Regions from separate parts of the Xanthobacter sp. ZOL 2024 genome, predicted to be linked through region 3. Evidence: predicted binding sites of a transcription regulator. Region 3 holds the regulator's gene; each other region holds the start of a gene.

Region 1 (7,267 bases), 1.0 Mb from region 3:
TTGCCGAACAGCAGCCCATAAATGGGCTGGCGCGCCACCTGCGCATCCTCGCGGATATAGACCAGCAGCAGCAGCGCCAGCTTGCCCGAGAACATCACCACCGAGCCCGGCGAGAGGGAGGCGCCCAGCGGCAGGGCGACATAGAAGCTCGCCGCCAGATAGGTCTCCATGAAATGGATGCTGCCGAGTGCGCAGAAGAACGTGCCAATGCCGAGGGTGTTCCGCCAGCGGAACAGGCCCAGCATGGCGGCCACGTAAAGCACCAGACCGATGATCAGGAGCATGATGTTGACGAAAGGCATGGGTGCTGCGCATCTGGCCGCGGCACCGCCGAGCCGGGCGCGCGGAAAACCATTTCGTGCGCGCCACCGGGTGGGCGTCGCGCTGCAAGGCGAGCGTGGCTGCCGCTGCAACGCCCAAGTCGATCTAGCCATCTCCGCCCGGTGAACGCAAGTTGTCGCGCGGCGGCGGCGCCTCTCTTCCGCGCCTTTTCGACAGCATCGGCGCGCGGGGCTTAAACCTTCTCGACGAAGGTCTCGATCACCCGCTTTTCGCCGGCCTTGTCGAACAGCACGGTGAGCTTGTTGCCGTCGATGCCGGTCACCTCGCCATAGCCGAACTTGATGTGGAACACCCGCTCGCCGGTCGTGAAGGCCGAGCTCGATGTGGTGGAGGTGGCGAGCAGGGTGCCCTCGATCACCTTCGGTCCACGCCGCTCGCTCCCCCAGTTCTGGCCCCCGTTGTAGCGGCCATTGCGCTCGCCAGAACCGCCCTCCGTCTCGTTGCGCTGGTTCTGGGCGCGCTGCCAGCCGGGGGTGCCATAAGAGGAGCTCGAGAAGGGGCTCGCCCCGGCGCGGTCGAAGCGGCTCGCCCCATAGCTGCCGCCATAGCTGGAGCCGCCCCAGCCGGAGCCGCCGCGGCTTTCCTCCACCTGCACATGGGCATCGGGCAACTCGTCCAGAAAGCGGCTCGGCACCGTGGAATTCCACAGGCCGTGAATGCGCCGGTTGGAAGCGAAATAGATGCGGGCGGAGGCCCGCGCGCGGGTGATGCCCACATAAGCGAGCCGCCGCTCTTCCTCCAATCCCGCCTTGCCCTGCTCGTCGAGGGCCCGCTGGTGGGGGAACAGGCCTTCCTCCCAGCCGGGCAGGAAGACGGTGTCGAACTCCAGGCCCTTGGCGGAATGCAGGGTCATCACCTGCACCGCATCCTCGCCGGCGCCCTGCTCGGTATCCATCACAAGGGAGATGTGCTCCAGGAAGCCGCCGAGATTCTCGAACGGCTCCATGGAGCGCACCAGCTCCTTCAGGTTTTCCAGCCGGCCGGCGGCCTCGGCGGAGCGGTCCTTCTGCCACATCTCCGTATAGCCGCTCTCGTCGAGCACGATCTCGGCCATCTCGGTGTGAGACAACACGCGGGCCTGCTCGCGCCAGCGTTCGAACGCCTCCATCAGCCCGCGCAGGGTGGCGCGCACCTTGGGCTTCAGCTCTTCACTCTCGGTCAGCACCCGGGCCGCCTCCTGCAGCGGCACGCCGGCGGCGCGGGCGACATCGTGGATCTGCTTGAGGGTGGCGTCGCCAATGCCCCGCTTGGGCACGTTGACGATGCGCTCGAAGGCGAGGTCGTCAGAGGTGGAGTTCACGCAGCGCAGATAGGCCAGCGCATCGCGGATTTCCGCCCGCTCATAGAAGCGCGGGCCGCCGATGACCTTGTAATTGAGCCCCAGCGTGATGAAGCGGTCTTCAAACTCGCGCATCTGGAACGAGGCGCGCACCAGGATGGCGATCTGCGAGAGGGCATGGCCCGCCCGCTGCAGGGCCTCGATCTCCTCGCCGATGGCGCGGGCCTCCTCACCGGAATCCCAAGCGCCCGTTACGGTCACGCGCTCGCCATCCTCCCCTTCCGAGAACAGGGTCTTGCCGAGCCGCCCCTCGTTGTGGGCGATGAGGTGGGACGCAGCCGCCAGGATATGGCCGGTGGAGCGATAATTGCGCTCCAGCCGGATCACCGTGGCGCCGGGAAAATCGCTCTCGAAGCGCAGGATGTTATCCACCTCGGCGCCGCGCCAGCCATAGATGGACTGGTCGTCGTCGCCCACGCAGCACACGTTGCGCGAGCCCTGGGCCAGAAGCCGCAGCCAAAGATATTGGGCGACGTTGGTGTCCTGGTACTCATCCACCAGCAGATATTTGAACTTGCGGTGGTATTCGGCGAGCACATCGGGATTTTCGCGGAACAGGCGGATGCCTTCCAACAGCAGATCGCCGAAATCCACCGCGTTCAGCGCCTTCAGCCGGGCCTGGTAGGCGGCGTAAAGAGCCGCGCCCTTGCCATTGGCAAACACCGCGCCCTCGCCGGCGGGCACGTCCCTGGGGGACAGGCCGCGGTTCTTCCAGCCATCGATGGTGGCGGCCAGCAGCCGGGCGGGCCAGCGCTTCTCGTCGATGCCCTCGGCGGCCAGCTGCTGCTTCATCAGCCGGATCTGGTCGTCGGTATCGAGAATGGTGAAGCCGCTCTTCAGCCCCACCAGCTCATGGTGGCGCCGCAGGATCCGCACGCCGATGGCATGGAAGGTGCCGAGCCAGGGCATGCCTTCCACCTGGTCGCCCACCATGGAGGCGATGCGCTCCTTCATCTCCCGCGCGGCCTTGTTGGTGAAGGTTACCGCCAGGATCTGCGAGGGATAGGCGCGGCCGGTGGCCAGGATGTGGGCGATGCGGGTGGTGAGCACGCGGGTCTTGCCGGTGCCGGCACCGGCCAGCACCAGCAGCGGGCCCTCCAGGGTTTCCACCGCCGCCCGCTGCTCCGGATTGAGCCCGTCGAGATAGGGCACGGGGGCGGCTGCCGGTGGCGCCATGGCGGCGCGCGCCCGCGCGGCGATGCCGCCGGGACGCGGCGCCGGAAGCTCGGGAGCCGGCGCGCCGGCGTTGCGGAAGGGATCGGAGGGCATGCTCAAAACGGTCGACTCAATGGCCCCATGATTCTGTGAAGAGAACAAAATGGCACCAGCCCCGGCCAAAGGCGAGGGCCTCGTGCGCGGACCGGGGTTGCGCTGACAGGGCGGGGCGGTTCAGTCGGCGGTCGGCTTCGGCAAGTGCACCACGTAGAACTTACGCACGGCGGTGACACTTTTCCAGGTGCCGGTGAAGCCGGAGGGGATGACGAAGGCGTCGCCGGCGGTGAAGGTCTCCGTGTGCCCCGAGGCATCGGTCAGCTCCACCGTGCCCTCCAGCAGCATGCAGAATTCATCCTCGTCATACTTCACCGCCAGGGTCGAGGCCTGCGACGCCCAGAATCCCGCCGAGAAGGCGCCGGTTCGATCCTGATACCACTCATGAACGGTCGTCGCCGACGTGGGGTCCACCGGCGGCTTGGGATCAAAGCGGATGGGGCGAACGTGCGGGAGAGGGGGCATCTGAAGGTCCACAATTGCAGTGCATGCGCCACGGGGCCGGTATTTTATGAATCTAGCATGGTGGCGCATCCGGGTGGTGAGGGATCCTTCGCGGGCGCCGGTGCACGCCCTACGAGGCTTGATATGACGTTGCGGAAGAGCTTTCAAAAGCCTCCGCCACTCGCATAAGCTGCAGGCGGCGGCAGCTTGGGGGTGGGGTGGCATGTCGGAAGTGAATGACCGAGCGGAGGATGCTCATGGTGGTCCGCCCGCAGGGCCAGTTGGGCCTTCCATCCTGTCTTGGTTCTGGATCGTGGTCGGGTCGCTCATCACGGGTGCGGCGCTGTTCTGGCTCTACGACCAGGTGCTGCTGGCTTGGCAAGTGCGCGGCTATGTGGCTGAGATCGGTACTGCGTTTGGTCTCAATGCGCATCTCACCAACGCCATATTCATCGTCTCCCTCGCCGTCGTCGCCTTCTGTCTGCGGCTGTCCTTCTCCTTGTCTAAGCGGCGGCGCACCGTCGGGCAGCTGGCGCTGCTGACGCTGCTCGTGGGGCACTCGCTGGCGCTCTGGTCGGCTTCGCGCCTGAAGATCGAGGGGCGATGCTATGTGGTGACCCGCACGGGCATCACCTACAATGAGCATCCGGGCCTGGATCCGGCGACCGGTCGCCCCTGTCGCCCGGTGACGAACGAGCTTCAGGAGCGGCTGCGCGCCTATGAAACCGGAGCGCGGCCGACTCGTGTGACGGAGGAGAACCCAACATTCTTTGATCCGCGCACCGGTGAGCCGGTGATCTGGTTCTACCGCGACGCTCAAGGGACCATCGAACTGTTCAATCTGATGGGGTTCCATCCTCTGACGGGCGAGGAACTGACGCCCATCAACAAGGAGGTGGTGGCCCAATGGCAGGAGGGCCAGCGGCGGCGTGTTGCATTGCCCACCCGGGCGCCGCAGAGGATCGATCCGGCACGGGGGGGCTTTTTTGACCCCATGACCGGTGCGCCGAGGGCTTGGTATGTGGTCGCGCCGAACGGCGTGCTCGAGTTCTTCGACAGCCCCGGCTTCCACCCGGTCACCGGCGAGCCGCTGGTGGTGGTCACGCGTAGCGTGGTCGATGCTTGGCAGGCAGCGGCGGCGCAGGCGGCACGGGAGCGTGCCGAGGAGGCACGCCAACGTGAGCAGGCGCAACGTGCCGAAGCGGAGCGGGTGGCGCGGGAGCGCCAGGAGATGGCGGAGCGGGTGCAGCAACAGCAGCGCGCGGAAACGGAAAAGCGCCAGCAGGAGAAGGCCGCGGCAGAACGCTGTGACACTCTGGCGGCCAATCCCAACGACAAGCGACGTGGCGCGACGGCGGGCGTGCCTTATGAGGTGCTGAAGCTGCAGGCGCGTGACGCCTTGGAAGCGTGCGAGGCGGCGCTTGAGGCCTTTCCCGACGAATTGCGCTTCCGCTACCAATATGCTCGAGCCATGCAGTTTGTGGATCGAAACAAGGCATTCGAGCTGCAGAAGGCGAATGCGGCGCAGCTCTATCCCGCCGCTTTCGACAATCTTGGCTGGTTGTATGTGTCATTGCGCAACGATTATCCCACCGCCATCCGGCAATTCAACACGGGGGTGCAGCTGGGCGATCCCGATTGCATGGTCAGTCTAGCCGAGCTTATCAGCACTGGTCGTTACCCGGTGGATAATCCGCAGCAGGAGGTTCTCCGGCTTTATGCCCGCGCGGCCGAACTCGGGCATCAGCGGGCGGCGGAGGCTTATCAGGAGACCAAGGAAGCGCTGGCGGAGCATCAGTTCCAGCAGCAACAGCAACGGGCGATGCAAGAGCAGGCGATCGGTATATTCGGTAAGCTTCTGAATGGCATGCCCCGTCGCTGACGGGGCATGCTGAACGTCAATCACCCCCCCCTTCTCGCTGAGGCTCCTGGCGTCGCATCAGGAGTGCGCCGGCGCTGAAGAAGGCCAGCAGCACCGCCACGCCGGCCCTCTGGCTGCCGGTTGCCGCGGTGACGATGGCGACGCTGGTGGGGGCGGCGAATGAGGTAATCTTGCCGGACAGGGCGAACAGCCCGAAGCACTCGGCGAGATGGGCCTCGGGCGCGAGCCGCACCAGCAGGGTGCGCGAGGCCGCCTGGAGCGGGCCGGCCACCAGGCCGATGAGGAGGCCGAGGCCGAGATAGAACCGCTCCGGCAGCGTGGCGAACAGCCCATGCGCCGGCGCTGTGGGCACCAGCCCGAACAGCAGCGCGTCCCGCGACAGGGACAACAGGCCGACACAGGAGAGGATCAGGCAGGCCAGGGCGCCGCGGATGACCGTGCGGGCCCCCAGGCGGTCGTCCAGCCTCCCGCCCGCCAGCGCGCCGATGGTGCCGGTGATGGTGAGGGCGATGCCAAAAAGGCCGATCTGGATGGCGCCCCAGCCGAACACGCCGGCGGCGTAGATGCCCCCGAAGGCGAACAGCGCCACCAGACCATCCGCGTAAAGCATGTTGGCGATGAGGAAGCGGGCGAGGGTGGGGCGGGCCCGCAGGCGGGGCAGCAGCGCCCGGATATTGCCGAGGCCCACCTTGATCGCGGCGCCCGGTGGGAGCCCCGCGGGCGGATCCGGTACCAGGAGCAGCAGCGGCCAGACGAGCAGGGCGAACCACAAGGCGGTGAAGGGGCCGGACAGGCGATCGCCTTCACGGCTCGCCGCATCAAGGCCGAAGGCGGGTGGCGTGCCGAGGAGGGTGAGGCCGCTGTCCGGCTGGGTGGCGAAGAAGCCGAGCATGATCGCCAGCGAGACGAGGCCGCCGAGATAGCCCATGGCCCAGCCCGTGCCGGACAGGCGCCCGAGCTTCTCCGCCGGCACCAGGGACGGCATCATGGCGTTATTGAAGACGGTGGCGAACTCGACGCCGATGGTGCCGATGGCGAACGCGGCCAGGATCAGGGGGATGCGGCTTGCGTCCCCCGGCGTGGCGAACCACAGCAGCGATGCACCCCCCATGAGCATGGCGCCGAACAGCACGATCCAGGGCTTGCGGCGACCAGAGGCGTCGGCGATGGCGCCGAGCACTGGCGAGCACAGGGCGATCACGAGGCCTGCGGCGCCGGTGGCGAAGCCCCAGAGCGCCTGCCCTTCGGCCGGTGTCGCCGCTACCGCCGTGGCGAAATACGGCGCGAAGACGAACGTGGTGATGAGGGTGAAATAGGGCTGGCATGCCGGATCGAACAGGATCCAGGCGAAGATGGCGCGCCGGCTGGCGCGGTCTGACGCCTCAGACGGCATCGGCATACGCATCTCTATAGCCATTCTGACAGCAGCGGTGGCGGTCGGGGCAAGTGTCTTTTTTTGGTCCTATCACAATTGTTTTCACATCCTGAGGCTGTTGCTCGTGTGTCGTCACTCTTTTTGCTCTCATTCTTGAATGAATGCTTGTTTGAGACTATGTTAATCGGGGGCGGATGAAAATGTTTCATGGCCTGAGCGCGTGTCAGGGGCGTGGCGGCGGTCGGTTGGTTCCCAGCGAAGAGCCGGGGCCTTTTGATCATGCGTGAGGTCTGCCGTTGATGCAGCCGTTTGTTCCCCCGCGGACGCTGGCCGTTTCCGGGTGCGAGGTCGAGCTCCAGCTGGCGCTCATCGCCCACATGATGCAGGTGCCCCAGGTGCTGCTGGCCCGCCCCGGGCAGCCGTTGTTGTGTGTGGAGCCAGGTGTTCCTCCCGTTTGTCGCCGCGTGTCTGTGGTGCCGGAGCTGCTGCGCATGGCCGCGGCGGTGCGCCAGCGGCTGACGATCGCCGATCTCGCGACCAGCGGAAAGTTCAGTGAGGGGTTGCGGGGATTGGCTCCCGCCTCGCTCCGTTTTTTTGCCAGCGTGCCGTTGATCGC
Region 2 (7,267 bases), 1.6 Mb from region 3:
GGCATGTGCGGCTGCTATGACGGTGTCATCGGCATGGACAAAGAAGAGCCGCTGCGCCGCTTCACCCGCAAGCTGGCTTCTGCGCGGTTCGAGCCGGCCACGGGGCCGGGCACCCTGTCCGGGGTGGCGGTGGAGACCGATGACCGGACCGGCCTTGCGGTGCGCGTCAGCGCCGTGCGGCTGGGCGGCAGCCTGGCGGAGACGCGGCCGACCTTCTGGGAGAATTGAGCCATCGGGCGTGCTGACGAAAGGTCAGCACGCCTTTGTCCGCCGGCTTTTCTGCGCCGGCTTTCTTGCCCTTTTCCCTTCCTCCCGACTATAAGGCCGGCTCCAGTCAACGTTGCGGTTCGGGCGGCCTCGTCTTCGGCGGGGCGCGGGGCCGTGTTCAATGGGATGGTGGCGCCATGGCCGGGCATTCACAGTTCAAGAACATCATGCACCGCAAGGGACGCCAGGATGCGGTGCGTTCCAAGCTGTTCTCCAAGCTCGCCCGCGAGATCACGGTCTCGGCCAAGATGGGCCTGCCAGATCCCAACATGAACCCGCGCCTGCGCGCCGCCATTCTGGCCGCCCGGGCGGAGAACATGCCCAAGGACAATATCGAGCGCGCCATCAAGAAGGCGGCGGGCGGGGATGCGGAGAATTACGAGGAGATCCGCTACGAGGGCTATGGTCCCGGCGGGGTGGCGGTGATCGTCGAGGCGCTGACCGACAACCGCAACCGCACCGCCTCGGAAGTGCGCTCCTATTTCACCAAGTCGGGCGGCAATCTGGCGGAGACCGGGGCGGTGTCGTTCATGTTCGACCGGATGGGGGCGATCGAGTTCGATGCCGCCAAGGCGGATGCCGACGCCATGATGGAAGCGGCCATCGAGGCCGGCGCCGACGACGTCTCCTCGGACGAGGACGGCCATGAGGTGCTGTGCGCGGCGGAAAGCCTCGCCGAGGTGCAGAAGGCGCTGGAGGCCAAGTTCGGCGAGCCCCGCAAGGCGGGTCTGGTGTGGCGTCCGCAGAACACCGTGGCGGTGGACGACGAGACCGGCGAGAAGCTGCTGAGGCTGGTCGACAGCCTTGAGGACAATGACGACGTGCAGAACGTCACCGCCAATTTCGAGCTGTCCGAGACCCTGCTGGCCAAGATGGCCGAGTGAGTGGCCAGCTGAGGTTTTAAAATACCACTTTTCTGACATCAGCCACCGCGTCCTCCCGGGGGAGGGCGCGGTGGGCGGGGATCAGGCCGCCAGGCTGTTGGCGATGGACTGCAGCTCGGCGATGGCGCTGTCAATCTCGCCACGCTGACGCTCCAGCTGGGCCAGCTGCTTCAGGCAGCGCTCGCGGGTCAGGGCGAGGCCCTGGGCGGCATCGTGATCGGCGGCGGCGCCGGTGTGGGCGGCCACCAGGGCGCGGATTTCGGCCAAAGTGAAGCCGAGCTGCTTGCCCTTGAGGATCACCTTCAGCCGCTCGCGATCGGTGGCGGAGTAAAGCCGGGTCATGCCGTCGCGGCGCGGCGCGATCAGGCCCTTGTCCTCATAGAAGCGCAGGGCCCGGAGGGTGGTGCCGAACTCGCGGGCGAGGTCACCGATGGTGAACACGTCCTCGGCCTTGCCCAGGGCGTCGACCTTGCCATCGGGCCGGGGCATGGCCACCGGATGGGACAGGCCACGGCCGAGTTCGTAGGTATTCGCGTCCATACAGGGTCACTCCCATGTCATTCAATCTGCGTCCGGCTCGGGCTGGGGGCGGAGCGGGAGCGCGCGGTTCCAGTGCTGCTCGTCATGGCGCCCGGGCGGCGGGCGCCACAGATGGCGGCGGCGAACGGCCCGTTCGCCGGATGGGTGGAGGGGACCGGACCCGTAGCCGCCGGCGCACCGTCGCGCCCATCCCGTGGCATCTGCTGGATCGCCAGGGAGGGGCTGGAGCCGGCCGGAGGGACCACCACCCGTGACATCCGCCCGGATCGACCTTGGCGCAGGGCGCCGCAGTCCCGGGTTGAAAGCGGGCTGGCGGTACAATTCCGCTGGCAAGTTCCGCTCCGTCACGGCAACCTTTGTAGCGTGATGCCGGGCGTCGCCGGGAGAGACAACGGGCTACCGTTAGGGAAAGTAACCGTTACCTGACGTTGAAAATAAACGAAAATTTCCGGCTTAACCCCTCATTTACCACGTTCGCGAGATGCTGCAGATCACGAATCACCGCAGTGCGAGCATGGTAGTTGGGCACCCTCACAGGTTCTCTCCTCCGGCCGCAGGGAGGCGGACATGGAGCGATTTCAGCGCACGACCTGGGCGGGCTCCGCGGCTAAGGCTCAGATCCGCGACGAGGGGTACCCGGCGCGGGAGGGTCGCGCCGGCGACACCGGCGCCGTGAACGATCGGGACTGGAACCCCGCCCCCCGCCCCCCGGCCGCCTGGCCCTCGGGCAAGGCGCGCGGCTCGGCCGGCCCGGACACCTGGGTCGACCCATCATCCTATGATCCGCCCCATGGGGCTCCGGCCTTCGCCATGGGCGCCGTGGAGGCGCTGAAGGCGGAGGTGGCCGATCTGCGGGCGCGCCTCTCGCATGCGGCGCCGCGCCGGGCCGTGGTGGAGATGGACCGGGCCATCACCCTGCTGCATCACCGGGTGGAGGATCTGTGGATCGGCGGGCTCGGCGACGGGCAGGACGATGTGGCGCTGTTGGCCGACGAGCTGATGGCGGTGCGGGCCGGCCTCGACGAGATGCGGGCGCCGGAGCGGTTCGAGGCGCTGTCCGCCGGCCTCGATCTGCTGGCGCGCAAGATCGACATTCTGAACGCCAAGGCCATCGATCCGGTGGAGATGGCGCGGCTGCAGGCGCAGTCGGCAGAGCTCAAGTCGCTGGTCACCCGCACCCTTTCCGGGTCCGCCTTGCAGCCGTTGGCAGAGCGTCTGGCGGCATGTGCCGAGCAGATCACCCGCGCCGGCGAGGAAACCGCCCAGCGGGTGGCCGAGGCCACCAGCGCCCTGGAGCGCAATGCCGAGGCGCTGCTGAGCCGGGTGGACGCCTATGAGGCGCGGGCCCGCGAGGGGCAGAGCGCCAGCGCCGAGGAACTGCGGCGCGATGTGGAAGCCAATGTGCGCACCCTGCATGATCGGCTGGATGGCGTGAGCGCCCAGCTGAGCCGCCTGTCTCCCGCCTTGGGCGCGGATCTGGCGGAGCGGCTCGGGGCGGTGCTGGACCGGCTGGACGTCGCGCAGGGGGCCGGCACGGCCGTGGTTTCGCCGCTGGCCGAGGTGGTGGAACACCATTTGATGGCGCTCACCGAGCGGTTCCAGAGCGCGCAGGTGCATCTGCAGCGGCTCGACGGCATCGAGGACGCGATCGGCGCCGTGATGGAGGAGTTGCGGGGCGTGCGCCACGCGTCCGTCGTGGCCGCCCAGGGAGCGGTGGAGGAGGCCGTGGAAGCGGTGACCCGCAAGGTCTCCACCGACACCGAAGGACCGGTGGTGGTCGGCCTCAAGCGCGGTCTCGCCGCCCTGGAGGCCCGTCAGACCGAGGTGGAGCGCCGCGCCAGCATGCTGATGGGCGAGGGCCCCGGCATGGATCTGCAGGAGGCCCCGGTGGTGCTCGACCGCACCGCCGACGATGTCTGGTCGCCCCAGGTCACTGATCCCCAGGTCGCTGATCCCCAGGTCGCCGATCCTCAGGTCGCCGATCCGCAGGCCCCGGCTGCCGCCGCGCCCCCTGTGGCGCCGGTGCGTGGGGGAAGGGATGCCGGTGGCCAGGATCCGGCGACCCTGAATTTCGTGACGCTGGATGAGGAACGCCTGGATGCGGGGGCCCCGGATGTGGGGTCGCTGGACCGGAACGCGATGGATCTCGACGCGATCGCTGCGGATGCGCGGGACCGGGATGCCGGAGATGCGGCGTGGGCGCCGGAGCCCGATGCCTGGGCCGAAGTCTTCGCCGGCCTGCCGGCCGACGGGCATCCGCAGGAGGCGAGCCCGACAGACGCGGGTCCACAGCAGGCGGCTGCCCAAGAGATGAACCGGGCCGAGCTGCGGGCGGAGCCCCGTGAGCCGGCTGGCGGGTCGCGTCCGCGCAAGACGCTGCGGGTGGAGCGCTCCGGTCGCGAGCGCAAGGACGCCCGCGACGCCGAGACGACCAAGGCGGAGGCGGCCGCCCGGCCACGGGTGGATCGCCATGCGCTGGGGCGCAAGCGGCAGATGTCGCGGGCGACGTCGCGGCCGGCGCGCCGGCGGGTGTCGCCGGCGTTGATCGCCGCCAGCGGTCTCGTGCTCCTGCTGACGGCGACGGGCGCCGCGGCGTGGAGCAGCCGCGATGCGCTGATGGCGCGGGCGACCCAGACCTTCGAGCGGCTCAAGTCCGCCGCGGTGCCCTCGGCGGTGCTCACGCAGGGGCCCACCAGCACCACCGCCGAGCTGCCGGTGCCCACCGGCCCGCAGCCGCTGCGCACGGCGGCGCTGGAAGGCAACCTGGCGGCGGCCTACGAAGTGGGCGTGCGATATGCCGATGGCGTCGGCGTGCCGGTGGACCTGGATGCCGGCATCAAATGGCTCGGCTATGCGGTGTCGAACGGCTTCGCCCCGGCCGCTTACCGGCTCGGCAGCCTTTATGAGAACACGCTGCACAACATGGATGAGGCCTATCGCTTCTATAAGTGGGCGGCGGAGCAGGGCAATGTGCGGGCCATGCACAATCTGGCGGTGCTCTACAGCCAGGGCATCGACGGCGCGCCCGATTGGGGCCGGGCCATCGAATGGTTCCGCAAGGCGGCCAATCTCGGCCTGAAGGATAGCCAGCACAATCTTGGCATCATCTTCGCGCGCGGCATGGCGGGAACCAGCGACCTCACCGAGGCGCTCACCTGGTTCGAGATCGCCGCGGCCCAGGGCGACCAGGACAGCGCCGACAAGCGCGATGCCCTGGTGAAGGAGGCCGATGCCGCCGTGCTGGCGAAGGCCAAGCGGGCCGCGGCCGCCTTCGTGCCTAAGCCGCAGAGCGAAGGGTCCAACCAGGTGGCGGTGCTGCCGGAATGGAACGCCAGTGAGGCCGGCGAGCACATGGCCGCCAATGCCATGCTGTTCTCCAAGAACCGCATCGCCGCCAAGCAGTGACGTGGCGGCGGTGAATGGCGCCGCCACCTGCGGTGCCCGGGCGCAGGGGCGCATGTGTCGGCAGATCTGGTGTCGGCAGATCTGGTGTCGGCAGATCTGGTGTCGGTAGATTCTGCGTCGAGAGGCCTTGCGACGATCGCCGTGGGGCCACCGCCGCGGTGGGGTAGGTTTTATTTGTTCACCATTTGTACGTTTTCGCACTTTTCTCCCGACAGGTGAGGGGGCAGTTTGTGGCCATGACTGCCGCACCGATTCGCGCCACCCGCGCCATTCGCATCCTTGGTCTTGATCCCGGCCTGCGCCGGACCGGCTGGGGGGTGATCGAGGCTGAGGGGCCGCGCCTGCGCTATGTGGCGTGCGGCACCATTCTGCCGCCGGAGACGGCGCCCATGGGCGCGCGCCTCGCCGCGCTCCACCATGGCCTGATGGCGGTGCTGGACGCGCACCGGCCCGATGAGGCGGCGGTGGAGGAGACCTTCGTCAACATGAATCCCTCGTCCACCCTCAAGCTCGGCCAGGCGCGTGGTGTGGTGCTGCTGGCGCCGGCCCTGATGGGGCTGGACGTGGCCGAATATGCCCCCACCCTGGTGAAGAAGAGCGTGGTGGGCGCCGGACGGGCGGAGAAGGCGCAGATCCGCATGATGATTTCCATCCTGCTGCCGCAGGCGACGCCGGAAACCGAGGATGCCGCCGATGCGCTGGCCATCGCCGTCACCCACGCCCACCATCGCGGCGCGGCTGCACGGGCGCGCGCGGCGCTGTAGGATGGCAACGAGGCCGGGGCGGATACAGAGATGGCCGATGGATCGTGGCGAGGGGAACCGGCGGATGGTTCTGGGGCATCTGGCGCTGCTGGTGGCGGCCCTGTTCACCGGGGCGGCACTTTATATCAACGTGGTGGAGCAGCCGGCGCGGCTCAGCCTGGCCGACGGCGCGGCCCTGGGCCAATGGAAGCCCGCCTATGCGCGCGGCTTCGCCATGCAGGCGAGCCTGGCGCTCGCGGGCTTCGCGCTGGGCGCCGGGGCGTTCGCCCAGACCGGCAACTGGCAGTGGCTGGCGGGCGGCGTGCTGCTGCTGGCCAACTGGCCCTATACTTATATCGGCATCATGCCCACCAATCGCCGGCTGATGGCCAGCCGCGAGCCGGGACCGGACACCCGCCTGCTGCTCGCCAATTGGGGTCAGCTGCACATGGTGCGCACCGGGCTCGGCGTGGTCGCCTGCGGGGTCTTTTTGTGGGCGGCGCTGGCGTGAGCGGGGCCGCGACGCCGGGGGCAGGCGCATGATCGGCAAGCTCAAGGGGCTGGTGGACACGGTGGCCGAGGATCACCTCATCCTCGATGTCCATGGGGTGGGTTATCTGGTGCATTGCTCCGCCCGCACCCTGCGCGACCTGCCGCGCATGGGGGAGGCCACCAGCCTCGTCATCGAAACCCATGTGCGCGAGGACCAGATCCGCTTGTTCGGCTTCGGCTCGGACAGCGAGCGGGACTGGTTTCGCCTGCTGCTGACGGTGCAGGGCATCGGCACCAAGATCGCGCTGGCGGTGCTCTCCACCTTGCGCCCCTCGGAGCTGGCGCAGGCGGTGACCCTGGCCGACAAGACCATGATCGCCCGCGCCCAGGGGGTGGGGCCGCGGGTTGCCACCCGCATCGTCACCGAGCTGAAGGACAAGGTGCCCGGGGGCCTCGCCGCCGACATGGGCCTGCCGCAGACCGGGGCCGGGGGCGCCGTGACCCTGGATGGCGGGCCGGTGGCCGATGCCATCTCGGCCCTGGTCAATCTGGGCTATGGTCCGCCCCAGGCCAACACCGCCATCGCCGCCGCCTTGCGCGATGCGGGGGAGGGCGCGACCACCGAGACGCTGATCCGCCTCGGGCTCAGGGAACTGGCGAAGTAGCGGCAGGGATCTGCGGTGGCCCTCCGCCGGGGCGCGTTGGGGGCGAATGTGATTGTCGCGCGGGATCGCACTTGATCCGGCGCGACGCAGGTGCGACAGGGCTCGGACATGAACACCCGCCTTCTTTCGGGCGAAAAGCGCGACGACGACGCCGAGCTCCATCTGCGGCCCCAGATGCTGGGCGAGTTCGTGGGGCAGGCCCAGGCGCGCGCCAACCTCGACATCTTCATCAAGGCCGCCCGCGCCCGCGGCGAGGCGCTGGACCACGTGC
Region 3 (7,267 bases):
CGTTCCAGGCCACCCGTTACCATTCGCTGATCGTGAAGCGGGACACCCTGCCCGCCTGCCTCGAGGTGACCGCCGAGACCGCCGACGGCCTCATCATGGGGCTCGCCCACAAGACCTTGCCCATCCACGGCGTGCAGTTCCACCCCGAGAGCATCGCCTCGGAGAACGGCCACGCTTTGCTGCGCAATTTCCTGGAGCTGGCGGACGCCTTCAATGCGCGCAAGGCCCAGAGCTGAGGACGACAGATGACTGACGAGTTCAAGCCCCTGCTGGGCAAGGTGGCCACCGGCGCGACCCTCAGCCGGGATGAATCCGCGCTCGTGTTCAACAAGATGATGTCGGGCGAGGCCAGCCCCTCGCAGATGGGCGCTCTGCTGATGGGACTGCGGGTGCGCGGCGAGACGGTGGACGAGATCGCCGGCGCGGTCTCCGTCATGCGCGCCAAGATGCTGCCCGTCACCGCCCCGGCGGGCGCGGTGGACATCGTCGGCACCGGTGGCGATGCGTCCGGCTCCTACAATATCTCCACCTGCGCCTCCTTCATCACCGCCGGCGCCGGCGTGCCGGTGGCCAAGCACGGCAACCGGGCCCTGTCCTCGAAGTCCGGCGCTGCCGATGTGCTGGCCGCCCTGGGCGTGCGGCTCGATCTGCCGCCGGCCGGCATCAGCCGCTGTATCGAGGAGGCGGGCATCGGCTTCATGTTCGCCCCGGCGCACCACCAGGCCATGAAGCATGTGGGCCCCACCCGCGTGGAGCTCGGCACCCGCACTATTTTCAACCTTTTGGGCCCACTGGCCAATCCCGCCGGCGTCAAGCTGCAGATGCTGGGCGTGTTCGCCAAGTCGTGGATCGTTCCGCTGGCGGAAGTGCTGAAGACCCTGGGGGCGGAACGCGCCTTCGTGGTGCACGGCGCCGATGGGCTCGATGAAATCTCCATTTCCGGCGCCACCGACATCGCCGTGCTGGAGGATGGCCACATCCGCACCTTCGAGGTGGTTCCGGAGGACGTGGGGCTGACCCGCGCACCGGCCGAGGCGGTGAAGGGGGGCGACGCCAAGGTCAATGCGGCGGCCCTGCGCGCCGTGCTCGACGGTGCCCGCAATGCCTATCGCGACGTCTCCGTCTTCAATGCCGCCGCCGCCCTGGTGGTGGCCGGCCGTGCGTCCGACCTGCGCCAGGGGGTGGAGATGGCCACGGCCGCCCTTGATTCGGGGGCGGCAAAAGCCAAGCTGGATGCGCTGGTGCGCGTCTCCGAGGCAGCCGCGGGGGAGGCGGCCTGATGAGCAACATCCTCACACGCATCGAAGCCTACAAGCGCGACGAGATCGCCGCCGCCAAGAGCGCCCATCCGCTCGCCGAGGTGGAGGCCGCGGCCAAGGCGGCGCCACGGGTGCGCCCGTTCGCCGAGGCGCTCACCCAGACCATCGCCGAGGGCCAGACGGCGCTCATCGCCGAAATCAAGAAGGCCAGCCCCTCCAAGGGCCTGATCCGCGCCGACTTCGATCCGCCGGCGCTGGCGCGGGCCTATGAGCGCGGCGGCGCCACCTGCCTTTCGGTGCTCACCGATGCCCCCTCGTTCCAGGGCGCGCCGGACTTCCTCAAGGCCGCCCGTGCGGCCGTGAAGCTGCCGGTGCTGCGCAAGGACTTCATGTACGACACCTATCAGGTGGCCGAGGCGCGGGCCTGGGGGGCCGACTGCATCCTCATCATCATGGCCGGGGTGGATGACGCCCTCGCCGCCGATCTCGCGGCGGCGGCGGCGGCATATGGCATGGATGCCATCGTGGAGGTGCACGACGATAGCGAGCTCGACCGCGCCCTCGCCCTGCCCTGCCGGCTGATCGGCATCAACAATCGCGATCTGCGCACCTTCGAGACCAGCCTTGCCACCTGCGAGCGCCTGGCGCCGCGGGTGCCGGACGACCGCATCATCATCGGCGAGAGCGGCATCTTCACCCCGGCGGACGTGGCCCGGCTGGCGGGCGTGGGCATTCACTCCATCCTGGTGGGCGAAAGCCTCATGCGCCAGGATGATGTCGCTTGCGCCACCTCACGGCTGCTTGCGTCCTAGGCTTGCCGTATACGTCAGTTTCCGCCTTAATGCCTGGACCGGCCCAGAAGAGGCCGGCCCACATTGGGAGGAAGATGATGCGCGTGCGTTCCCTTTCGTTCGCGGTGGTGCTCGGTCTCTTGAGCACGCCGGCGCTGGCGGCGGATCCGACCGGCCTGTGGCAGACGCCGACCCGCGGTGGACAGGTGGAAATCACCCATTGCGGTAACGCGTTGTGCGGGCGGCTGGTGTCGTCGGAGGGGTTGAAGGCCGATCCGGCGCTGAAGGATGTTCACAACCAGAATGCCGGGCTGCGCGGGCGGGCGCTGAAAGGCCTCACCATTCTCACCGGCTTCACCGGCGGGCCATCGGAGTGGACCGGCGGGTCCATCTATAATGCGGATGACGGCAAGACCTATTCGGGCAGCATCGTGCTCGATGGCGACAACCGCTTGAAACTGCGGGGCTGTGTGATCGCGCCCCTGTGCAAGACGCAGACCTGGACGCGGCTGCGCTGAGGCTGATGGGCGCGGTTCGGCCGCGCACGGGGCGGTGGACAGGATGCGCCGGGGGGGCCATCTTCCCGGCTGCATATAACGATTCCCTCCCGCGAGCCCTCACTCCCATGGCGAGCCTCACCCATCTCGACGAGCACGGCGCCGCGCGCATGGTGGATGTGTCGGAGAAATCCATCACCTCCCGCGAGGCGGTGGCAGAAGGCCACGTGGTGATGGCGGCGGCGACCCTCGAGCTCATCTTGTCCGGCAATGCCAAGAAGGGCGATGTCCTCGGCGTCTCGCGCATCGCCGGCATCATGGCGGCCAAGCGCACGTCCGATCTCATTCCCCTGTGCCATCCGCTGATGCTCTCCAAGGTGGAGGTGGCGCTGGAGGCGGATGCCGCGTTGCCCGGCCTGAGGGTGACCGCGCGGGTCAAGACCGCAGGCCAGACCGGGGTGGAGATGGAGGCGCTCACCGCCGTGTCGGTGGCCTGCCTCACCGTTTACGACATGGCCAAGGCGGTGGATCGCGGCATGCGCATCGACGGCATCCGCCTGCTGGAGAAGTCCGGCGGCCGCAGCGGCCTGTGGCAGGCCGGCGCCTGAACGCGCATGGGCGGCAAAAGAAGGATTGAAAATCATGGCCCTGATGAGCGTTGAAGAGGCGTTGAGCCGCGTCACCGCATCAGCGGCGCTGCTGGGAATAGAAAATGTGCCCGTGGGCCAGGCGGTGGGCCGTGTGCTCGCCGACGACCTTGTGGCGCGCCGGTCCCAGCCGCCGGCGGACATGTCGGCCATGGATGGCTATGCCGTACGGGGCACCGACATCGCCGAGACCCCCGCCCGCCTCACCGTCATCGGCGAATCGGCCGCCGGCCGGCCCTTCGCGGGCACGGTGGGACCGGGCCAGGCGGTGCGCATCTTCACCGGCGCGGTGGTGCCCGAGGGTGCCGATACGGTGGTGATTCAGGAGAATACGGCGCGTGATGGCGATGCGGTGACCACCACGGCACCGACAGCGGCGCTGCGCAACGTGCGCAAGCGCGGCTGCGATTTTACCGAAGGGCGGGCGGGCCTCAGCGCCGGCCGGCGCCTCACCGGGCGTGACGTGATGCTGGCAGCAGCCATGAACCACGCCACCGTGCCGGTGGCGCGGCGTCCGCGTGTGGCGCTGATTCAGACCGGCGATGAGCTGGTGCTGCCCGGCCATGCTACCGGTGCGCTCAGCGAGGTGGTGGTGTCGAACGCATTCGGCCTCGCGGCCCTGGCCCGGCGCGCTGGCGCGGAGGTGACCGACCTTGGGCTGGTGGGCGACGACCTGGAGGCCATCCGCGCGGTGGTGGCCGGCGCCCTGGGCGGCGCCTTTGATCTTCTGGTGTCGTCCGGCGGTGCTTCGGTGGGAGATCACGATCTGATGGCGCCGGCGCTGCGTGCGGAAGGGGTGGAACTCTTCGTGCACAAGATCGCCCTGCGCCCGGGCAAGCCACTCATGTTCGGCAGCCGCGAGGGCGTGCGGTGCCTGGGCCTGCCGGGCAACCCGGTTTCCTCCCACGTCTGCGCGTTGCTGTTCCTGGAACCCCTGGTGCGGGCCATGCAGGGTGACAGCGCGGCCGCTGCCGCAACCGCTCCTGCCCGGCTGGCGGTGGCGGTGCCGGCCAACGACATGCGCCGCGACTTCATGCGCGCGCGGATGGCGCACGATCCGGATGGCTCGGTGCGGGTGACGCCCTTCGCCTCGCAGGACAGCGCCATGCTCAGCGTTCTCTCGGCGGCGGATTGCCTCCTGGTGCGCCCCCCTTTCGCCCCCGCCGGGCAGGCGGGCGACCCCTGTGAGATCATTCCTTTCGAGGATTAGGCCGCTTTAATCGGATCTTCACCCTTGCGGAACACAAAAGGAACAGATAGAAAACTGTTCATGATTTGTTTCGCGGGTTGCGGCTCGGCTGCAGAACATGGCGTGCCCCGTCCGGGCTGGAACGGGTGCGCGCTCCTGCAGCAGACCGCACCGTAATTGGGGGCGCGAGATGCTGACGCGGAAGCAATATGACCTGCTTCGCTTCATTCATGAACGATTGAAGGAAACTGGCGTTCCGCCCTCCTTCGACGAGATGAAGGATGCGCTCGACCTGCGGTCGAAGTCTGGCATCCATCGGCTCATCACCGCCCTTGAGGAGCGGGGCTTCATCCGTCGCCTGCCCAATCGCGCGCGGGCGCTGGAGGTGGTGCGGTTGCCGGACAGTGTCGCCCCAGGCCTCACCGTGCCCCGTGGCGCCAATCGCGGCTTCTCCCCTGCGGTGATCGAAGGCAGCCTGGGCAAGGTGCGCCCGACGGTGGAAGACGAGGAGGAGGCGGGGCAGACCGTCGCCGTCCCCGTCATGGGCCGGATCGCGGCCGGCACGCCCATTTCCGCCATCCAGAGCCGCAACGCCACTTTGAACGTGCCACCGGAGATGCTGGGCACCGGCGAGCATTTCGCTTTGGAGGTGCGCGGCGACAGCATGATCGAAGCCGGCATCCTGGATGGCGACACGGTGCTGATCCGCAAGTGCGACACCGCCGACACCGGCGACATCGTGGTGGCGCTGGTGGACGACGAGGAAGCAACCCTGAAGCGGCTGCGAAAAAAGGGCGCCTCCATTGCCCTGGAGGCCGCCAACCCGGCCTATGAGACACGCATCTTCGGTCCGGATCGGGTGCGGATCCAGGGGCGGCTCATCGGTTTGATGCGGCGTTACTGACGTTCATTCTTCTGCTGCGTCGTCGGCGCTGCGATCGGCGGGCGCAGGCGTTTGTGGCGCGCGGGAGGGATCTGGAAAGGGCACCGCCGTGCGCGTCCACGGCCGGTCGTACTGCGGGGAGCGGGTCGGCACCTCGCGCAGTTGCCCGTCTTCCACATGAAAGGTCAGCGTGCCGGTGGCCGCGAGGCTCTCCGGCGTCAGCACGCGGGCCGGGCATCCGGCCGGCGGCGTGTCCCGGGTGACGACGATGCGGGCGTTCATGCAATCGGCTGCGAGGCTCTGCGGCGTTGTGGAAACGGCGATTGTGCCGCCCTGTGGCAGCGGCGCGGTGCAACCCAGACCATCACAGCGGTAGAAGCGGGCGAGGTCGCGGTCGCGGGCTGTGCGCGGATCCCCTTCCCGCTCGAGCCATTGCTCCGCCACCAGCCGGGCGCGGCTGGCGCCGAGGATGGCGAGGCGGCCGTCCGGTCCCCGCACGGCGACGGTGGCGGCATTGGTGGCGATCAGGACATCCGGTCGCGGTGGCGGGCCGCTGGAGGCCACCGCAAGCGCCAGCAGCGGCGCGGCGATGAGGCTCAAGACGCCGCGGAGCAGGCAGAGCGTGAGGAGCGCCAGGGTGAACCAGACGACCGTAGCGGTGCGGACACCATCGAAGCGGGCGTCGGCGCCGGGCAGGCTGGCAATCCAGTCGGACACCCCGACCATGATCTCGATACCCTTGCCCATCACCGGCCAGGCCAGTTGATCCCAGCCAAACGGCATCAGCAGCACGCCGACGAGACCGAAGGGCATGACCAGGAGCGAAACCGCGGGCATGGCCAGCAGGTTGGCGAGCAGGCCATAGGGCGCCACCCGCTGGAAGTGGTAGGCGCCATAGGGACCGCTGGCGAGCCCGGCCACCAGGGAGGTGACGGCGATGCCGGCGAGGAACACCAGCGGGGCCATGGCCAGGCGCCCGGTCCGGCTTTCGGGCTGGGGCATGGCGCGCAGAGGCTGGAACCGCTCATAGGCGGCAACCAGCGCCAGAGTGGCGGCGAAAGACATCTGGGTGCCCGGTTCCAGCACCGCTTCCGGTGTCAGCCCGAGCACCAGCAGGGCGGCCACCGCCACGGTGCGCAGGGTGAGGGCGCGGCGCCCCACCAGCACGCCGCCGAGCACCAGCGCCGTCATCACGAACGAGCGCTGGGCCGGCACCTCGTTGCCGGACAGGATGAGATAGCCGGCGCTGCCCACCAGCGCCATCAGCGCGGCAGTGCCCTTGATAGGCCAGCGCAGCGCCAGGCCGGGCACCAGGGCGAGGGCACCACGCGCCAGCGCGAACAGGGTCCCCGCCACCAGCGCCATGTGGAGGCCGGAGATGGAGAGAATGTGGGTGAGGCCCGACACCCTCATGCTCTCTTCCACCTGGGGCGCGATGGCGGTGCGGTCTCCGGCCACCAGGGCGACGGCGATGGCCGCCGGCGTACCCTGCAGGCTGGCGTCGATGCGTCGGGCGAAGGCCGCACGGACGTCGGAAACGATCATGGCGAGCCGCACGTTGAGGGGCGGGTCGGCTCCGGGCAGCAGCTGGGGCCGCCCCAGGCCGAATCCGATAGCGCCGATGCCGCGAAACCAGGGTGCCCGTCCGAAATCGTGAGCGCCGGGCTGGGCCGCCTCCAGCGGGGGCAACAGCCGCGCCAGCTGGGACACATGGTCGCCCACCTTCGGCGCCGTGCCCTTGCGCAGCGACAGGCGCACCAGCTCCGGCGGCGTCGCCAGGCCCTTCACCGGGCCGGGATCGAGTCGCAGCAGGATGCGGTCGCTTTTCGGGCGCCGCTCCACCTGTTCCACATAGCCGGTGAGGCGCACCGCGTGGCTGGGAGGCGCCACCGGCACGTGCAGGATCGCCGCAGTGCGCACGACGCCGGCGAGAAAGCCGAGGGAAACAGCCAGGGCCGCCGTCGCCAGCGCAAAGGCGAGCGGGTGGCGGCGTGCCGCCAC
Region 4 (7,267 bases), 630 kb from region 3:
GCAGGGCCACGGCATTGAAGCCATGCTTCTGCAGCGAACGATGGAGCACCGCCACATCGCGCTTGCGATTGCAGAAGATGATACCGTTCTGCAGATTTTCGCTGGAGCGGATGAGGTTGCGCAGCACATCGCGCTTCTCCCAGTCCTCCTTGCCGGAGGCCACCAGCAACTGCGTGACCGTGGTGGCGGTGGAGGCGGGCTTGGACACCTCGATACGCACCGGGTTGGACAGGAACTGGGAGACCAGACGCTGAATCTCCGGCGGCATGGTGGCCGAGAAGAACAGGGTCTGCCGGGTGAACGGCACCAGCTTGCAGATGCGCTCGATGTCCGGAATGAAGCCCATGTCCAGCATGCGGTCGGCCTCGTCGATGACGAGCACCTCGATGCCGGACAGCAGCAGCCGGCCGCGCTCCACATGGTCGAGCAGGCGGCCGGGGGTGGCGATGAGCACGTCAACGCCGCGCAGGAGCTTGGAGTCCTGGTCACCGAACGAGACGCCGCCGATCAGCAGCGCCACGTTCAGCTTATGGTTCTTGCCGTAGCGGGTGAAGTTCTCTTCAACCTGGGCGGCAAGCTCACGGGTCGGCTCGAGGATCAGGGTGCGGGGCATGCGAGCCCGGGCGCGCCCCTGTTCGAGCAGGGTGAGCATGGGAAGGGTAAAGGCCGCGGTCTTGCCGGTGCCCGTCTGGGCGATACCGAGCACATCCCGGCGCGCCAGCACCTCGGGGATGGCCTGGGCCTGAATAGGAGTGGGCTTCGTATAGCCCGTATCGGCGACGGCCGCGAGGACCTTCTCGCTCAGGCCGAGTTCGGAAAATGACATTGCATCTTTAGGATGCGGCGGCGCGCCGCTGATCGAACGTCCCGTGCCGTACGGGGTCAGACGAGTGGTCGTCGGTCGGCGCGCTTGGATTCGACATAACTCGGACGACGGAGAGCAACATATGAAAGTTGTGCGCCGTGTCAATGATTACGTCAGCCTTGCAGGCGCAATCTGATGAAACCGGGTCTTGACCGGGGGCCGCCGGGCGTCCAGGGGTAGACGCAACCGTTTCCCTGCCCCGGGTCCCCATGCCGTTCCTCTTCATTCTCGGTCTCGCCGCATTCGCGAGCGCGTTCTCCCTGCGCGCCGTCGATCCCATGCTGAATATTCTGGCTGCCGATCTCGGGGTCTCGCTGGCGCAGGTGGCGGTGCTAGCCAGCGCCTTCACGCTGCCCTACGCCGCATTCCAGCTGGTGTTCGGCCCCATCGGCGATGCGGTGGGCAAGCTGCGGCTGGTGCGGGTCAACCTCACGGTTCTGGCGCTGGGGCTGGCGGCCTCGGCGCTGGCCGGCAGCCATGAGGTACTGCTGGTCACCCGGGTGTTCTCCGGCGCCTTCGCGGGCGGCATCATTCCCGTGGTGCTGGCCATGGTGGGCGATCGGGTGAGCTTCGATCAGCGGCCGGTGGCGCTGAGCCGCATCCTGCTGGCGCTGGTGCTCGGCCAGCTCTCCGGCTCCGCTTTGTCCGGCTTCATCGCCGCCTATGCCGGCTGGCGCGACGTGTTCTGGACGGCGAGCGCCCTGGCGGCGGTGGCGGCTCTTGCCTGCATGCTGGGCATGAAGGAACTGCAGACGCGCGGGCCCCTCTCGTTCGGCACCTCCATCGCCAGATACGGCATGGTGCTGCGCAACCCGTTGTCCATCAAGGTCTATGGCGTGGTGGCCCTGGAAGGCATCTTCACCTTCGGCGCCTTTCCCATGATGGCGCCGCTGATGGTGGCGCACGGCTTCGGCGATGCGGTGGAGGCCGGCCTCATGCTGGGGGGCTTCGCCGTGGGCGGCGCCTTTTACAGCTTTGCGGTGCCGGTGCTGGTGCGGGCGCTGGGGCTTGGCGGCATGGCCGGGGTGGGGGCGGCCACCGTGGGTCTGCTGCTCATGGCCACCGCCGTCGCGCCCATGTTCGCTCTGGCGCTGGGCATGTTCACCCTGGCGGGCTTCTGCTTCTACATGATCCACAACGTGCTGCAGATCCTCGCCACCGAACTGGCGCCCGAGGCGCGCGGCTCGGCCCTCGCGCTGTTCGCCACTTCGTTTTTCGTGGGCCAGGCGGTGGGCGCCATTCTCCACGCCACGGTGGCCGATCGCTTCGGCCCCACCGCCGTGTTCGTGCTGTGCGGGGTGGTGATGGTGGCCATCGCCTGGCCGGCCTCCCGGCTGGCCCCCCGCGGCGGCGCCGTGGGCCCTGCCGAGAGCGAATAGGCCCGCCGGCGGGCTCAGATGTCGAGCAGGTCTTCGTCGGCGAAGGCGGCGTGCTCGGAGATGAAGGCGAAGCGCGCTTCCGGCTTGTTGCCCATCAACCGCTCGACGATGTCGATGGTGGCGGCCCGCTCGGCATCCTCGATGCTCACCCGCTGCAGGGTGCGTGTTCGGGGATCCATGGTGGTCTCCTTCAACTGCGCCGGCATCATCTCGCCGAGGCCTTTGAAGCGGCCGACGTCCACCTTGCCCTTGCCGGAGAATTCCTTCTTCAGCAGCCGGTCCTTGTGGGCATCGTCCCGGGCGTAGAGGGTCTTGGCACCCTGGGTGATGCGGTAGAGGGGCGGCACCGCCAGGAACAGGTGGCCTTCCTCGATCAGCTTCGGCATCTGGCGGAAGAAATAGGTCACCAGCAGCGAGGCGATATGGGCGCCGTCCACGTCGGCGTCGGTCATGATGATGACCTTCTCATAGCGCAGGTCGGTATCCCGATACGCTCCGAGGGTACCGCAGCCGAGCGCCTGGGTGAGGTCGGAAATCTGCTGGTTCTGGGCCAGCTTGTCGCGGCCGGCGCTGGCCACGTTGAGGATCTTGCCGCGCAGGGGCAGCACCGCCTGGGTCTTGCGGTCGCGGGCCTGCTTGGCGGAGCCGCCGGCCGAATCGCCTTCGACGATGAACAGCTCTGAGCCCGCCGCCTCGCTATTGGAGCAGTCGGCCAATTTGCCCGGCAGGCGCAGCTTGCGCACCGCGGTCTTGCGGGAAATCTCCCGCTCCTGCTTGCGCCGCAGGCGTTCCTCGGCCCGGTCGATCACATGCTCCAGCAGCCGGCTCGCCTGGGCCGGATTGGCGGCGAGCCAGTGGTCGAAGGGATCGCGCAGGGCGCTTTCGACGATGCGCGCGGCTTCCGTGGTGGCGAGGCGATCCTTGGTCTGGCCTTGGAATTCCGGCTCGCGCACAAACACGGAAAGCATGGCAGCGCAGCCCGTGGTGACGTCGTCACCGGTGATGGCGGCGCCGCGCTTGCCCTGGCCTGAGCGCTCCGCATGGTCCTTCAGGCCCTTCAGTAGAACGGCGCGCAAGCCGTTCTCATGGGTGCCGCCATCGGGGGTCGGGATGGTATTGCAGTAAGAGGCAATGCCGCCATCGCCATCGGCCACCCAGGCCACCGCCCATTCCACCGAGCCGTGGCCACCGGGCTTCTGGATGCGGCCGGAGAAGATGTCCGGATGCACCAGGGTCTGGCCTTCCAGATCAATGGCCAGATAGTCGCGCAGGCCGCCCGGGAAGCGGAACACCATCTTCTCCGGCACGCCCTCGATGCCCTTGAGGAGGTCGGCATCACAGGACCAGCGGATTTCCACGCCGCCGAACAGATAGGCCTTGGACCGCGCCATGCGGAACACCCGCGCCGGCTCGAAGCGGGCGGCGGGGCCGAAGATCTCCGCATCGGGATGGAAGCGCACCCGGGTGCCGCGCCGGTTGGTGATGCGCCCCACCTCGGTGAGCGGGCCATCGGGCACGCCACGGGCGAAGGTCTGGCGGTAGAGGGTCTGGTTGCGCGCCACCTCCACCTCCAGATGGTCGGACAGGGCGTTCACCACCGACACGCCGACGCCGTGCAGGCCGCCGGAGGTCTCATAGACCTTGCTGTCGAACTTCCCGCCCGCGTGGAGCGTGGTCATGATCACTTCGAGGGCCGACTTGCCGGGGAATTTGGGGTGCTCTTCCACCGGGATGCCACGGCCGTTGTCGGCGACGGTCAGGTAGCCGTCGGTCCCCAGATGCACCTCGATGAAGGAGGCGTGGCCGGCCACCGCCTCGTCCATGGAATTGTCGATCACCTCGGCGAACAGGTGATGCAGCGCCTTGGAATCCGTGCCGCCGATATACATGCCCGGCCGCCGGCGCACCGGCTCCAGCCCTTCCAGAACCTCGATATGGGCGGCGGTATAATCCGACGCCATGGCGGGGACGGGCGGGGTCTTGGAGCGGGCAGACGCCTTGGTGGCGGGACGGGCACGGGCGGCGGAGCCGAAGAGGTCGTCGGTATCGGACATGGCGCGTCGATAGCAGAGGGAGGGGGGCCGCGCACGCGAATCGTTCCGCAGGCGCGAACATCGGAACCCCATAGTGCCCGAGTGCGCCGCAAAGGGGAACAGAATGGCAACGGTGGGCGTCCCCCCTACGCGGCCCCGTGCCGGCGGCGGGTGGGCTTGTGTCTTTTCCCTGCCAAGGGATCGGTGTAGAGACCGATGCCCCACGTCGTCAGCCTGTTGGCCGGTCTGTCTCGGGCCGGGCGTTGGGCGTGGATGCAGGAGAGGAAGATGGCGGACGCAAAGGCAAGGGTCGCGGTTCTCGGCGCCTCCGGTTACACCGGTTCCGAGCTGGTGCGCCTGCTGCTGCGCCATCCGCGGGTGGAGATCGTGGCGCTCACGGCTGATCGGAAGGCCGGCCAGGCCATGGCGGACGTGTTCCCGCAGTTCGCCCCGTTCGACCTGCCGAAGCTGGTGACCATCGAGGAGGTGGATTTCTCCGCGGTGGACCTGGTGTTCTGCGCGCTGCCCCACGGCACCACCCAGACCGTGATCAAGACCCTGTTCGAGACCACGCCGGGCATCAAGGTGGTGGACCTTTCCGCCGATTTCCGGCTGAGCGATCTCGGCGCCTATGAGCAGTGGTACGGCCACCCCCATGCGGCTCTCGAGCTGCAGCAGGAGGCGGTGTTCGGCCTCGTCGAGATCTATCGCGACGACATCCGCAAGGCGCGGCTGGTGGCCAATCCGGGCTGCCACACCACCACCGCCATCCTGCCCGTGGTGCCGCTGCTGGAAGCCGGGGCCATCGAGCCGGAAAGCATCGTGGTGGATTCCAAGACCGGCATGTCCGGCGCCGGCCGCTCGGCCAAGGAGGCCATGCTGTTCTCCGAGGTCTCGGAGGGCATCCATGCCTATTCGGTGGGCTCGCACCGGCACATGGGCGAGCTGGACCAGGAATATACCAAGGCCGCCGGCCGGCCGGTGGTGCCCGTGTTCGTGCCCATCCTCACCCCCATGAACCGGGGCATCTACGCCACCATCTATGTGCGCACCACCGGCGCCACCGCCGAGGATCTGCACAAGCTCATCGCCACCTTCTACAAGGGCGAGCCCTTCGTTCACGTGCTGCCGTTCGGCAAGGTACCGCAGTCGCGCCACGTGCGCGGCTCCAACATGGTGTTCATCGGCGTGGTGGCGGATCGCGTCTCCGGCCGGGCCATCATCCTCTCCACCCTCGACAATCTGGTGAAGGGCGCGTCCGGCCAGGCGGTGCAGAACATGAACCTGGTGCTGGGCTTCCCCGAGACCCTGGGGCTGGAGCAGATCGCCCTGATGCCCTGAGCGGCCTTTCGAGTAGTTTGCGTCGCACGTCACGTATTGTGCGATGCATTATAATAATTCTGCGCTGCACAACCGCTCCGGCCCCGCCGGGGCGGTTGTTTCATATGAACTTCTCATACTTCTGAATGATATTCCGTTGGGTCAATGGCTTGGGCCAACCGGGTGCGTCGCGGTACAGCTTAGGGCATACCAACATAATTCGAGTCGCCAGCAGCATTATGGCAGGCTAGCTTACCTTTGCCCGTGTTCCAGGCGGGCGCCGATTCTCGACGTCTCTTCCATTCATTCTCGCTTTGGATCCAACGCCGATGAGCTTCATCATCTGCCTTGCGGCGCTCTTCTTCCTGATGTTCGTGGCCTACCGCGGCTTCAGCGTCATCCTGTTCGCGCCCGTCGCCGCCCTTGCCGCGGTGCTTCTCACCGAACCCGGCGCGGTCCCCGTCGTCTTTTCCGGCCTGTTCATGGAAAAGATGGTGGGCTTCATCAAACTCTACTTCCCCGTGTTCCTGCTCGGTGCGGTGTTCGGCAAGCTGATTGAGCTGTCGGGCTTCTCGCGCTCCATCGTCTCGGCCATCGTCAAGCTCCTGGGGCCGGGCCGCGCCATTCTCTCCATCGTGCTGGTGGGCGCGCTCCTGACCTACGGCGGCGTGTCGCTGTTCGTGGTGGTGTTCGCGGTCTATCCGTTCGGCGCCGAGATGTTCCGCCAGGTGGGCATTCCCAAGCGCCTGCTGCCGGCTGTGGTGGCGCTGGGCGCCTTCTCCTTCACCATGGATACGCTGCCGGGCACCCCGCAGATCCAGAACATCATCCCCACCACCTTCTTCAAGACCACGGCCTATGCCGCGCCCATCCTCGGCTTCGTGGGCACCGCCTTCATCCTGGTGGTGGGCCTCAGCTATCTGGAATTCCGCCGCAAGCAGGCGCAGAAGCGCGGCGAGGGCTACGGCACCGGCCACATCAACGAGGTGGTGGTGGACGAGAGCGTGCCGCTGGTTTCGCCCTGGCTCGCCCTGGCGCCGCTGGTGGTGGTGGGCATCGCCAACCTGGTGTTTGCCCGCCTCATTCCCACCTGGTTCCCGCCCACCGCCACCGCCACTCTGGTGGAAGGCGGCCCGGTGGTGAGCGTGCCTACCGCCACCTGGGCGGCCATCTGGTCGGTGCAGGCGGCGCTGCTGCTCGGCATCGTGGCGGTGCTTTTGTTCGCCTTCAAGCCCATCAAGGCCAAGTTTTCGGCCGGCTCGAAGGATGCCGTGGGCGGCGCGCTGCTGGCCAGCCTCAACACCGCGACCGAATATGGCTTCGGCGCCGTGATCGCGGCGCTGCCGGGCTTCCTGCTCATCAAGTCGGCGCTGTCGGCCATTCCCAACCCGCTCATCAACGAAGCGATCACGGTGACCACCCTCGCGGGCATCACCGGCTCGGCCTCGGGCGGCCTGTCCATCGCGCTCGCTGCCATGTCGGAGCAGTTCATCGCCCTCGCTCATACCTACAACATCCCGTTGGAGGTCATGAGCCGCGTCGCCTCCATGGCGTCCGGAGGCATGGATACGCTGCCCCACAACGGCGCCGTCATTACCCTTCTGGCGGTCACCGGGCTCACCCATCGCCAGTCCTATGGCGACATCTTCGCCATCACCCTCATCAAGACG

The links. Region 3 encodes LexA, which represses DNA repair genes until DNA is damaged. Its sites were predicted from a motif close to TGTTCNNNNTGTGTTCNG; they were not measured.
Region 1: the regulator LexA is predicted to act here: its motif matches at 2,991-3,008, upstream of ACU4E7_RS13280 (ATP-dependent helicase).
Region 2: the regulator LexA is predicted to act here: its motif matches at 5,272-5,289, upstream of ruvC (crossover junction endodeoxyribonuclease RuvC).
Region 4: the regulator LexA is predicted to act here: its motif matches at 4,393-4,410, upstream of parE (DNA topoisomerase IV subunit B).

What each region holds. Positions count from the first base shown of each region.
Region 1 is NZ_CM128808.1:2,887,315-2,894,581, forward strand. Features, by position in the region: gene ACU4E7_RS13275 (diguanylate cyclase) at 1-302, opposite strand, end outside; gene ACU4E7_RS13280 (ATP-dependent helicase) at 515-2,950, opposite strand; gene ACU4E7_RS13285 (cupin domain-containing protein) at 3,071-3,415, opposite strand; gene ACU4E7_RS13290 (hypothetical protein) at 3,618-5,276, shown strand; gene ACU4E7_RS13295 (MFS transporter) at 5,293-6,675, opposite strand; gene ACU4E7_RS13300 (diguanylate cyclase domain-containing protein) at 6,951-7,267, shown strand, end outside.
Region 2 is NZ_CM128808.1:2,312,919-2,320,185, forward strand. Features, by position in the region: gene ACU4E7_RS10655 (TIGR00282 family metallophosphoesterase) at 1-228, shown strand, start outside; gene ACU4E7_RS10660 (YebC/PmpR family DNA-binding transcriptional regulator) at 405-1,151, shown strand; gene ACU4E7_RS10665 (MerR family transcriptional regulator) at 1,233-1,640, opposite strand; gene ACU4E7_RS10670 (hypothetical protein) at 2,259-5,096, shown strand; gene ruvC (crossover junction endodeoxyribonuclease RuvC) at 5,333-5,860, shown strand; gene ACU4E7_RS10680 (DUF1772 domain-containing protein) at 5,898-6,350, shown strand; gene ruvA (Holliday junction branch migration protein RuvA) at 6,379-6,996, shown strand; gene ruvB (Holliday junction branch migration DNA helicase RuvB) at 7,105-7,267, shown strand, end outside.
Region 3 is NZ_CM128808.1:3,917,530-3,924,796, forward strand. Features, by position in the region: gene ACU4E7_RS17965 (anthranilate synthase component II) at 1-236, shown strand, start outside; gene trpD (anthranilate phosphoribosyltransferase) at 246-1,280, shown strand; gene trpC (indole-3-glycerol phosphate synthase TrpC) at 1,280-2,071, shown strand; gene ACU4E7_RS17980 (DUF2147 domain-containing protein) at 2,146-2,568, shown strand; gene moaC (cyclic pyranopterin monophosphate synthase MoaC) at 2,676-3,155, shown strand; gene ACU4E7_RS17990 (molybdopterin molybdotransferase MoeA) at 3,190-4,404, shown strand; gene lexA (transcriptional repressor LexA) at 4,574-5,287, shown strand; gene ACU4E7_RS18000 (ComEC/Rec2 family competence protein) at 5,291-7,267, opposite strand, start outside.
Region 4 is NZ_CM128808.1:4,550,257-4,557,523, reverse strand. Features, by position in the region: gene ACU4E7_RS20845 (DEAD/DEAH box helicase) at 1-826, opposite strand, end outside; gene ACU4E7_RS20840 (MFS transporter) at 1,075-2,244, shown strand; gene parE (DNA topoisomerase IV subunit B) at 2,259-4,298, opposite strand; gene argC (N-acetyl-gamma-glutamyl-phosphate reductase) at 4,566-5,618, shown strand; gene ACU4E7_RS20825 (GntP family permease) at 5,927-7,267, shown strand, end outside.